3 regions of the Nocardiopsis coralliicola genome follow, and region 3 is predicted to be linked to each of the others. Evidence: riboswitches for the same ligand, from Rfam matches in the RefSeq annotation. Region 3 holds a riboswitch; each other region holds the start of a gene.

Region 1 (3,265 bases), on a different contig from region 3:
TCTCGGGATGCTGGCGATCTGCGCCGCCGTCTTCGCGTTCACCCTCGCGGTGGTCTGACCCGGACGCGCTGGCACCGGCCGGCCCGGCACGGACCGCCGACCGGCCGGGGCCGGCACCATGGCCCGCGTCGCACCGCAACCTGGGGTCAGCCGAATGACGAAGACGACGAGGGCCTGACGCGGACCGGGAAGGGCGGCCGCTGCCGGCGCGGCAGCGGCCGGGGTTGTGCTGGTCGCGGGGCAGGCCCACGGCGTTAAAGGCAAGGGCGGCTTCGCCGGCCGCTGTTGCGCTTGTCCGACGCACTGACCAGCTGCCACCCGGGCCACCTGGGCGCGGGAGCCTGCGCTCCGAGCCGTCCCGTCCGCTCCAGCCCGCGAACAGTGGAAACTCTGGCCGCGCAGCGGCCGGGAGCGGCGGGACAGAGCGGAAAGACCGCCGACGAAGCCGCCCGCTGCCTTGGTGCTCTACGCCGAACCCGCGGTCGCCTGGCTCCCGCCGACCACCCCGAGGGTTCGGCCATCCTCGCGCCGCCAGCCACGGGTAGAGCGCCGGAGCAGCGCGGGCCCGCGGCGGCAGCGCGTCACCGCAGCACGCAGTCTCCACAGGTGCCCATGCCCGGCAGCCGGTAGTAGAGGCAGCAGCTGCGCCGCTGGTAGGGGGTCGGAGGGGAGGCGCTGAGCGGTGCGTGCCAGTCGATCGCGTCGGCAAGGTCGGCGTCCGCGAGGACGGCCCGTGCGACCGCTTCCGCGGCTCCGGCGGCCTCGGGGCGCTGCCGGGCCACCATCTCGGCTGCCGCGGCGACCGAGGAGGCCGCGTTGCCGCGCAGCACGGTCGGCGAGACGGGGGCTGCGGCGCGGAAGGCCGTCGACGCCGGCGCCAGCAGCCCCGCCACGTAGAACCGCGCCACCGCCGCGCCGACCGCGCGGGGCCCGCGGCCGTGCGCGACATCGCCGGGGCCGCCGGCCACCAGGAGCTGCAGCGGGCCGCCCGCGGGATCCGCCCACCGCAGCGCGGCGGGGTCCGGGACGGCGCCGTGCAGTGCCGCCGTCGCCACCGCCGGGCTGAGCAGGCGCGCGGCGACACTCTGGAACAGCACGGACGCCGCGACCCGCGGCTCCACCCTCGCCACCCCCACCCCGGCGCGTTCGGCGAACGCCCGCCGGGTGGCGGCGATCCGCGGGACCAGTTCGGCGCGGCTCCACAGCGCCTCGACCGGCCGGCCCGTCCCCGCTTCTGCGGGGACGGCTGAGAAGAAGCCGCCGAGCGACGCGGCATCGGTGAGTGCTGCTGCTGCGGAGCCGCCGCGTGACCGGCCCATCAGGTCCTGGTGCGGGCGGGGCCCTGGGGTCCGGGCCGGTGCCTTCCGGGGCGGCGCTGTGTACGGCATGGGGCGGCAGGTCCTTCCGTGTCGCCTCGGCCCGGCCGGCGGCCGGACGCGGAGCAGACCGGTGGCCTCATCCGTGCGTCCATGCGTGCCATCCTCTCGCGGGGAGATCCGCCCCGGGTGTCGAGGACGACGGCGGTGAGTCTCCTGGCTCGCGGGTCATCGCGCGGTCCCTGCCTTCCCGCCCGGCGGCGGTGGCGTCTGCGGGGACCGGCTCTCCGACTCACAGTGGCGGGACCGCGCCGGATTCGCACCGGCTTCCTCGTCTCCGCCGTCGTTGCTGTTCGGTACTGCACCTCTCGGTGCACGGTGTGTGCTGCCCGGCCACGTCCGGCCGCGCAGCCACATGATCGCACGGTCAGTATTTCCCCAACCCTGCGCCTCCCCGTGTTAGCCGCGGGGCGCACCGGTTACGGCCACCCCGAGGCCGCCCGCCGCATGCCGGGAGCCGTCCCGGCGTGCGCGGGCACAGACGCAGCGAGCACGGAGGTGGCACGGTGCAGTTCGGACTCAAGCTCATGGCGGAGCAGTACGGGCCCCGGGAACTCGTCCGGCAGGCAGTGCGGGCCGAGGAGGCGGGCCTGGACTTCGTGGAGATCAGCGACCACTTCCATCCCTGGCTCGACAGCCAGGGCCACTCGCCGTTCGCCTGGTCGGTGCTGGCGGCGATCGCCGAGCGGACCGAGCGCATCCGGCTCGGCACGGGTGTCACCTGCCCGACCCTCCGCTACCACCCGGCGCTGGTGGCGCAGGCGTCGGCGACGGTCGCGCTGCTCGCCCAAGGACGGCACTTCCTCGGGGTCGGCGCGGGGGAGCGGCTGAACGAGCACGTCGTGGGGCTGGGGTGGCCGCCCGTCCACATCCGCCACCGGATGCTGGAGGAGGCGCTGCACGTCATCCGGCTGCTCTGGTCCGGCGGCTACCACTCCTTCGACGGCGAGCACATCACGCTGGAGGACGCGCGGGTCTTCGATCTGCCGGACACGCCGCCGGAGATCGTGGTCGCGGCGGGCGGCCCGCGTGCCGCCGAGCTCGCCGCCGAACACGGGGACGCACTCTTCGCCAACGAGCCGCGCTCCGACATCGCCGAGGTGTATGCCCGTGCGGGCGGGGGCGGCGCCCGCTACAACGAGGTGCCCCTGGCCGTGGGGCCGGACCGGGACGAGGCGCTGCGAAGGGCGCGCGAGATGATCCGGTTCGCGGCCGGCGGGTGGAAGGTGATGGCGGAGCTTCCGAACCCGGTGAACTTCGACGCCGCATCGGCGGCGGTGACGGTGGACGACGTCGCAGGCATGGTCTCCGCGGGGCCCGACGCCGCGGAGCACGTCGCCCAGGTGTCCCGGTTCGCGGAGGCCGGCTACGACCGCCTCGCACTGCTCAACGCAGGCGGCGACGTCGACGCCTTCCTGGACTTCTACACCGCTGAACTCGCTGAGCCGCTCCGCGCGCTGGCCTGAGGAGGGCCGGTCGGGGAGCGCCCCGGCGGACGGCGCCCGCTCTGCCCGTCCGGCCGGCGGCACGGCAGCAGCGCAGCGCTGAGCACCTGCCGCGCCCTCCGGGCCCCGGTCGAGAGCGTGTCCCGCCCCCTGGAGGGGATTCCGTCAGCGGGGCGCACCGGCGCCCGTGTGCCGTGGCGCCGCTCCGTCCACAGGGTGGGGAAACTCAGTCGGCGGCGGGGCGGGGGACCAGGGGCCAGGCCCGTTCGATGACGGCGCCTGGGTCCTTCGAGCGGCGCAGGTACGCCTCGAAGGAGGCGGCCTGCTCCGAACGCCAGAGCCGCTGCGCCTGGTGCAGGTCGTCGGCGGTCATCGCGGCGAGCTCGGGGCGGGTGGACCCCAGCCGCCAAGCCAGTCGCGCCGCGGCGAGCGCGTCCGCCTCGC
Region 2 (3,265 bases), on a different contig from region 3:
TCGGGGTGGCTCTCGGTGTGGTTGGCGATCTCGTGGCCCTCGGCGTAGGCGCGGCGCACCGTGGTCGGGTGCTCGCGCACCGGCTCGCCGGTCACGAAGAACGTCGCGTGCGCATCGTGCTCGGCGAACGCGTCGAGCACGTCGCCGGTCCGGCCGCCGGGGCCGTCGTCGAAGGTCAGCGCCAGGCACTTGGCCTTCTCGCCGGAGCAGTCGACGTCTTCGGCGCCCGGCTGGCCCGGGACCGCGGCCGGCTTGCCGCCGTCCTTGGGCGCCGCGGCGCCCTCCAACCGGAAGTCGCGGGTGACCTGGGTGGAGGCGGACAGGGCCCGCTCGCCGAACTCCGACAGCAGCGGCTCGGCCTCCTTGCGCGGCACGACCGCGCGCACCGGCTCGCCGTCCTCGCCGCCGGACAGCTGGCCGTCGTCGAATTCGGCGACCAGGTCGCCGCCGGGCGTGAAGCCCAGCGAGTCGTACATGCGCGCGATGGGGTAGAGGTCGCCGGTCTCGACCCCGTCCTCGTCCAGCTGCTTGGCGACGGCCTTGTGCAGCTCGGCCAGCTCGGCGTCGCCGGCGAGCAGTTCGCTGGCGTAGGCCGGGCGGCCCTCCTTGGCGTCGTACCAGTAGGTGGAGTAGGAGGTGCGCTTCCCCTCGGAGTCCTCCTCGTCCTGCACGAAGCGGACCCCGAGCACGTCGCCGCCGGCAGCGCTCAGCGCGCCCTTGATGGACAGCGACTTGGCCCCGGGGTTGGCGTCGACGAAGTCGTCGGCCTCGGTACCGGTGACGTCCTTGAGCCGTTCGGTGAACGGGTCGGCACCGGGCACCTTCGGATAGGCCACGTCGATGCTGACGTCGCCGTCGTCGGAGTCGGTCTCCTCGCCGAGGCCCGGCACCGTAGCCGGATCCACCTCGGTGATCGCGTCGGCGGGGCCGGCGGGCTTCTCCGGCGGGGACTCCTCGGTTCCGGATGCGTGCTCGCCGCCGCCGGGACTGCAGGCGCTGAGTGCGAGCGCAACGGCGGCGGCACCGAGAGCGGTGCGGCGGGCTGTGGTTGAGCGGTAGCGGATCACCTGGAGATCGTCTTCCTCACGTAGACGAACCTGGACCTCGCAGGATCATCGCACTCGGGGAAGGGGCGAAGCCGGGGAGCGAGGTCATGGGGAGGGAAAGCCTTGGGACGGGAAGGCCAAGCGGGCCCGGTCCCTGGACACCGAAACGGACCCACCTATACTTGCAGCCGCGATCGGTTCACGCACCGTACATCCGGTGGGTGTCGCAAGAGGGAACCCGGTGGGATTCCGGGACTGCCCCGCAGCGGTGAACGGGAACGAAAGCCGTCAAGAGCACTGGGCCAGGCGCCTGGGAAGCGACGGCCGGTAGATCCGGCACCGCCGAGCCCCTGACGGGCCCGGCGGAGCCCCGCCCGTGAGTCCGAATACCTGCCGGTCGCCCGGCGGCGCGCCCGCGCCGCCGGAGGTCGGTGCGCCCCGCGGGAGGGTGCGCGGACGGGCGGTGCGGTGTGCCGCGCCCGCGCCTTTCGCGGCGCCCGGGCGGCACCGGCCTCCCCGTCGTTCGCGCGCGCCCCGCTCCGGCGGCCGGCCGCAGGTCGATCGACGAGGGAGAGACGACACCAGAATGGTCTCCACCGCACACGGCTATCCGCGGATCGGACCCGACCGCGAACTCAAGAAGGCGTGCGAGTCGTACTGGGCTGGGCGCATCGGCGCCGCCGAGCTCGACGCCGTCGGCGCCCGCCTCCGGCGCGGCGCATGGGAGGACTTCCGCGCGGCCGGGATCGGCGCGATCCCGTCCAACACCTTCTCCTACTACGACCACATGCTCGACGCGGCGCTGCTGTTCGGCGCCGTCCCCGAGCGGTTCGGCCCGGCGCCCGAGGGCGACCGGGAGGCGGAACTCGCCCACTACTTCACCCTGGCGCGCGGCACCGGGGAGGTGCCGCCGCTGGAGATGACGAAGTGGTTCGACACCAACTACCACTACCTCGTCCCGGAACTCGGCCCGCAGACCCGGTTCCGGCTGGCCGGAACCAAGCCGATCGCGGAGTTCACCCAGGCGCGCGGGCTGGGCTTTGCTACCCGCCCGGTCCTGGTCGGGCCGCTCACCTTCCTCGCCCTGTCCAAGCCGGACAGCGGCGCTCCCGGTGACTGGAGCCCGTTCGCGCTCCTGGACGGCCTCGTCGCCGCCTACCGCGAGCTGCTGGCCGCGCTCGCCAACGCCGGCGCGGAGGCGGTCCAGCTGGACGAGCCGATCCTCGCCACCGACGAGGGCCGCCGGCGCACCGCCGAGCTCAGCCGCGCCTACACCGCGCTCGGCGCCCTCGGCACGCGTCCCGAGATCACCGTCTCCACCTACTTCGGCTCGATCGGCACCGCCGCACTGGAGGCCCTGAAGGACACCGCGGTGGAGCGCATCGGCCTCGACCTGGTGGCCGGGCCGGAGGCGGCGCGCGAGCTGGCCGCCGTCTCCGGGCTGGGCGGCAAGGCGCTCGTCGCCGGCGTCGTCGACGGACGCAACGTGTGGCGGACCGACGTCGCCGCGGCCCTGGCCACCCTCACCCCGCTGCTCGGCCTCGCCCGCGAGGTCGACGTGTCCACCTCCTGCTCGCTGCTGCACGTGCCGGTGGACCTCGAGGCCGAGACCGGCCTCGACCCGGCCCTCAAGGCCCGGCTGGCGTTCGCCCGGCAGAAGCTCGACGAGGTCGCACTGCTGGCCGGCGCACTCGACGGCGGCGGATCCGCCGGCGACCTGGCCAGGGCCCGGGAGCCGCTGCCGGAGCCGGCGGGCTTCCGCGACCCGCGGGTCCGCGCGCGCCTGGCGGCGCTCGGCAGCGGCACCGGGCGCGCCGAGGAGCGGCGCGGCGCCCGGGGCGCGGGACTGCCGCCGCTGCCCACCACCACCATCGGCTCCTTCCCGCAGACCGAGGACATCCGCAAGGCCCGCGCCGAGCACCGTGCCGGGAGCATCACCGGCGCCGAGTACGAGGCGCGGATGCGCGCCGAGATCGACTCGGTGATCGCACTGCAGGAGGACATCGGCCTGGACGTGCTCGTGCACGGTGAGCCGGAGCGCAACGACATGGTGCAGTACTTCGCCGAGCGGCTGGGCGGGTTCACCACCACCGCGAAGGGCTGGGTGCAGTCCTACGGATCGCGGTGCGTGCGCCCGCCGATCCTGTACGGCGACGTCAACCGGCCCGCGCCGATGACCGTCGAGTGGGCGCGCTATGCCCAGTCGCGCACCGACAAGC
Region 3 (3,265 bases):
GTGCGCGAGGTGGTCGCCCTCGGCCGGACACCGCACCGGCGCGCCTGGACGCCGCAGTCGAAGGCGGACAGCGCGGCGGTCGCCGCGGCCCTGGAGCGGACCGGGCTGGCCGAGCTGGCGGCGCGGTCCTGGCACACGCTGTCCGGCGGGGAGCGGCAGCGGGCGCAGATCGCGCGGGCGCTGGCCCAGGAGCCGGGCGAGCTGCTTCTCGACGAGCCGACCAACCACCTCGACATCCAGTACCAGATCGACCTGATGGAGCTCGTCGTGAGCCTGCCGGTCACCACCGTGATCGCCATGCACGACCTGAACCTGGCGGCGATGTACTGCGACCGGCTGGTCCTGCTCCGCCGCGGCACGGCCGTCGCCGAAGGCACCCCGGCGGAGGTCCTCACCCCCGCCACGATCCAGGCTGTCTACGGCGTCGCCGCCGAGGTCGCCCCGGGCCCCGGCCACCCGGTCATCCGCTTCCTCCGCCCGGGTTCCCCGGAAACCCCGGACGGGTAGCGCGGCCGCGGCGGGCGCCGGCGCCTATGCTCGGCCGCGAAGGCGGGAACCTCTGCCACTGCGGGCTTTCGGGGGAGGCCGGATCCACCGGGCCCGTCCGGCGGCAGGGCCCCGCTTCCGGACCTGACGGCGCGACGTACCGAGTGAGGACCCCCATGGCAGACGGCACGACCCCCACTGGACAGGACGGCCTCACGGAGGGCGCGCCGCCCTTCCAGCCGGCCGCGGCGCAGTCGTCGCCCGCCGAGCCGGCGATCGACACCTCGGTGCCGCACTCCGCGCGGATCTGGAACTACTGGATGGGCGGCAAGGACAACTACCCGATCGACCGGGAGGTCGGCGACCAGGTCGCTGCGTCGTTCCCGGAGATCACCGCGCTGGCGCGGGCCGGCCGCTCCTTCCTCGTCCGGGTGGTGCGCTACCTGGCCCAGGAGGCGGGCATCCGGCAGTTCCTCGACGTCGGAACCGGGATGCCGACGCTGAACAACACGCACGAGGTCGCCCAGTCGCTCGCACCGGACTCGCGCGTGGTCTACGTGGACAACGACCCGCTGGTGCTCGCGCACGCGCGCGCCCTGCTCGCGGGCAGCCCGGAGGGGGCGACCGCCTACCTCGACGCCGACCTGCGCGACCCCGACACCATCCTGGCCCGCGCGGCGGAGACGCTGGACTTCGACCGCCCCGTCGCGCTGCTCCTCCTCGGAATCCTGGGCCACCTGCCCGACGGCGACGTGCTGCCCACCGTGCGCCGGCTCGTCGGCGCCCTTCCGCCCGGCAGCTACCTGGCCGTCTACGACGGAACCAACACCAGTCCCGCCTACAACGCCGCGATGGAGCACGGCAACGCCCAGGGCGGCCTCCCCTACCTGCTGCGCTCGCCGGAGGACATCGCCGCGCGCTTCGACGGACTGGAGCTGGTCGAACCCGGCATCGTGCCGCTCCCGCTGTGGCGGCCGGAGCCGACCGAGGTGGGCGCGCCGGGCGGCATGGACCAGTACGGCGGGGTGGGCCGCAAGCGCTGAGCACCTCCGGCGGGGGGGGGGGCGGCGCGGCGCCGCACACTGCCGCAGCACGCGGGCGGCGCGGTGCCGGCCGCGCCGACGCGGGCCCCCGCGTGGAGCGCGGCAGGACGGGGCCCCTAGGGTGGAGCCTCTGTCCGCGGTTGCAGGAACCCGGTGCGATTCCGGGGCGGTTCCGCCACTGTGACGCCCGTCCGAAAGCTCGGCGCGGGTGCAGCCAGACACTGGCCGCGGCAGTCCGACCGCCGATGGGGCGAGAACCCCGAGGAAGGAACGCCGCCATGACGGCGCGGATCGCGCTGCTGTCCACGTCCGACACCGACCTGCTGTCCGCACGCGGCAGCGGTGCCGGCTACACGTGGGCCAACCCCTCCCGTACTTCCGACGCGGCCCTGCACGCCGCCGTCGAGGGCGCCGACCTCGTCGTGGTCCGCCTCCTCGGATCGCCGCACGACCTGTGGCCCGGGCTCGCCCGGGTGCGCGAGCGCGGCACCCCGCTCGTCGTCCTCAGCGGCGAGCAGCAGCCCAGCGCTGAGCTGATGGAGCACTCCACCGTGCCCATCGGCGTGGCCACCGACGCGCACCGCTACCTCACCGAGGGCGGTCCGGCGAACCTGGCGCGGCTGCACGGGTTCCTCTCCGACACCGTGCTGCTCACCGGCGACGGCTTCGAGCCGCCGCTGGAGCTGCCGCAGTGGGGCTTCGCCGAACGCAATGCGCCCGCGGCGGACGGGCTGGCGCGGATCGGCATCGTCTACTACCGGGCGCACGAGGCCGGCGGCAACGCCGCGTTCGCGCACACGCTGGCCGACGCCATCGACGCCACCGGCACGGCGACCGGCGTCCCGGTGTTCGCCGGATCGCTGCGCTCCGCCCCCGACGAGCTGTACACCGCGCTGGGCCGGTTCGACGCCCTGATCGTCACCGTGCTGGCCGCCGGCGGCAGTGCGCCCGCCACGGCGAGCGCCGGCGGCGACGACGAGTCCTGGGACGTGGAGCGGATGGCCGCGCTCGGCATCCCCGTCATCCAGGGCCTCTCGCTGACCAGCTCGCGCGCGGAGTGGGAGGCCAACGACGAGGGCACCACGCCGCTCGACTCGGCCAACCAGATCGCCATCCCCGAGTTCGACGGCCGGATCATCACCGTCCCGTTCTCCTTCAAGGAGGTCGACGAGGACGGCCTGCCGCGCTACGTCGCCGACCCCGAGCGCTGCGCCCGGCTCGCCGGCATCGCCGCCGCGCACGCCCGCCTCTCCCGCATCCCCGCCGCGGAGAAGCGGATCGCGGTGGTGCTGTCGGCCTATCCCACCAAGCACTCCCGCATCGGCAACGCGGTCGGCCTGGACACGCCCCGGTCGATGGTGCGGCTGCTGCGCCGGCTCCGCGCCGAGGGCTATGACCTGGGCGGCGATGACGCGCTGCCCGGCCTGGACCTGCCGGACGAGGCCGAGGCGGCCGACGCCCTCATGCACGCGCTCATCGCGGCCGGCGGCCAGGACGAGGAGTGGCTGACCGACGGCCAGCTCACCGACGCCCACGTCCGCATCACCGGCGAGGAGTACGCTGCCTGGACCGCCGGCCTCGACCCGGCGCTCACCGGCGCGATCGAGGAGGCGTGGGGGCCCGCGCCCGGGAAGCTGTACGTCAACGACGCGGGCGAGCTGGTGCTGGCGGCCATGCGCGCCGGCAACGTCGTCGTGCTGGTGCAGCCGCCGCGCGGCTTCGGCGAGAACCCGATC

The links. Region 3 has a riboswitch for cobalamin ahead of cobN (cobaltochelatase subunit CobN). Riboswitches for the same ligand answer to the same signal wherever they lie in the genome.
Region 1: another riboswitch for cobalamin. It lies ahead of ACYVGT_RS11440 ((2Fe-2S)-binding protein); the one in region 3 lies ahead of cobN (cobaltochelatase subunit CobN).
Region 2: another riboswitch for cobalamin. It lies ahead of metE (5-methyltetrahydropteroyltriglutamate--homocysteine S-methyltransferase); the one in region 3 lies ahead of cobN (cobaltochelatase subunit CobN).

What each region holds. Positions count from the first base shown of each region.
Region 1 is NZ_BAAGXT010000012.1:58,022-61,286, reverse strand. Features, by position in the region: gene ACYVGT_RS11445 (DoxX family protein) at 1-58, shown strand, start outside; gene ACYVGT_RS11440 ((2Fe-2S)-binding protein) at 582-1,319, opposite strand; cobalamin riboswitch at 1,506-1,676, opposite strand; gene ACYVGT_RS11435 (TIGR03557 family F420-dependent LLM class oxidoreductase) at 1,883-2,842, shown strand; gene ACYVGT_RS11430 (exonuclease domain-containing protein) at 3,048-3,265, opposite strand, start outside.
Region 2 is NZ_BAAGXT010000056.1:16,624-19,888, reverse strand. Features, by position in the region: gene ACYVGT_RS25350 (polysaccharide deacetylase family protein) at 1-1,067, opposite strand, end outside; cobalamin riboswitch at 1,225-1,458, shown strand; gene metE (5-methyltetrahydropteroyltriglutamate--homocysteine S-methyltransferase) at 1,633-3,265, shown strand, end outside.
Region 3 is NZ_BAAGXT010000005.1:176,396-179,660, reverse strand. Features, by position in the region: gene ACYVGT_RS06415 (ABC transporter ATP-binding protein) at 1-507, shown strand, start outside; gene ACYVGT_RS06410 (SAM-dependent methyltransferase) at 663-1,529, shown strand; cobalamin riboswitch at 1,650-1,773, shown strand; gene cobN (cobaltochelatase subunit CobN) at 1,808-3,265, shown strand, end outside.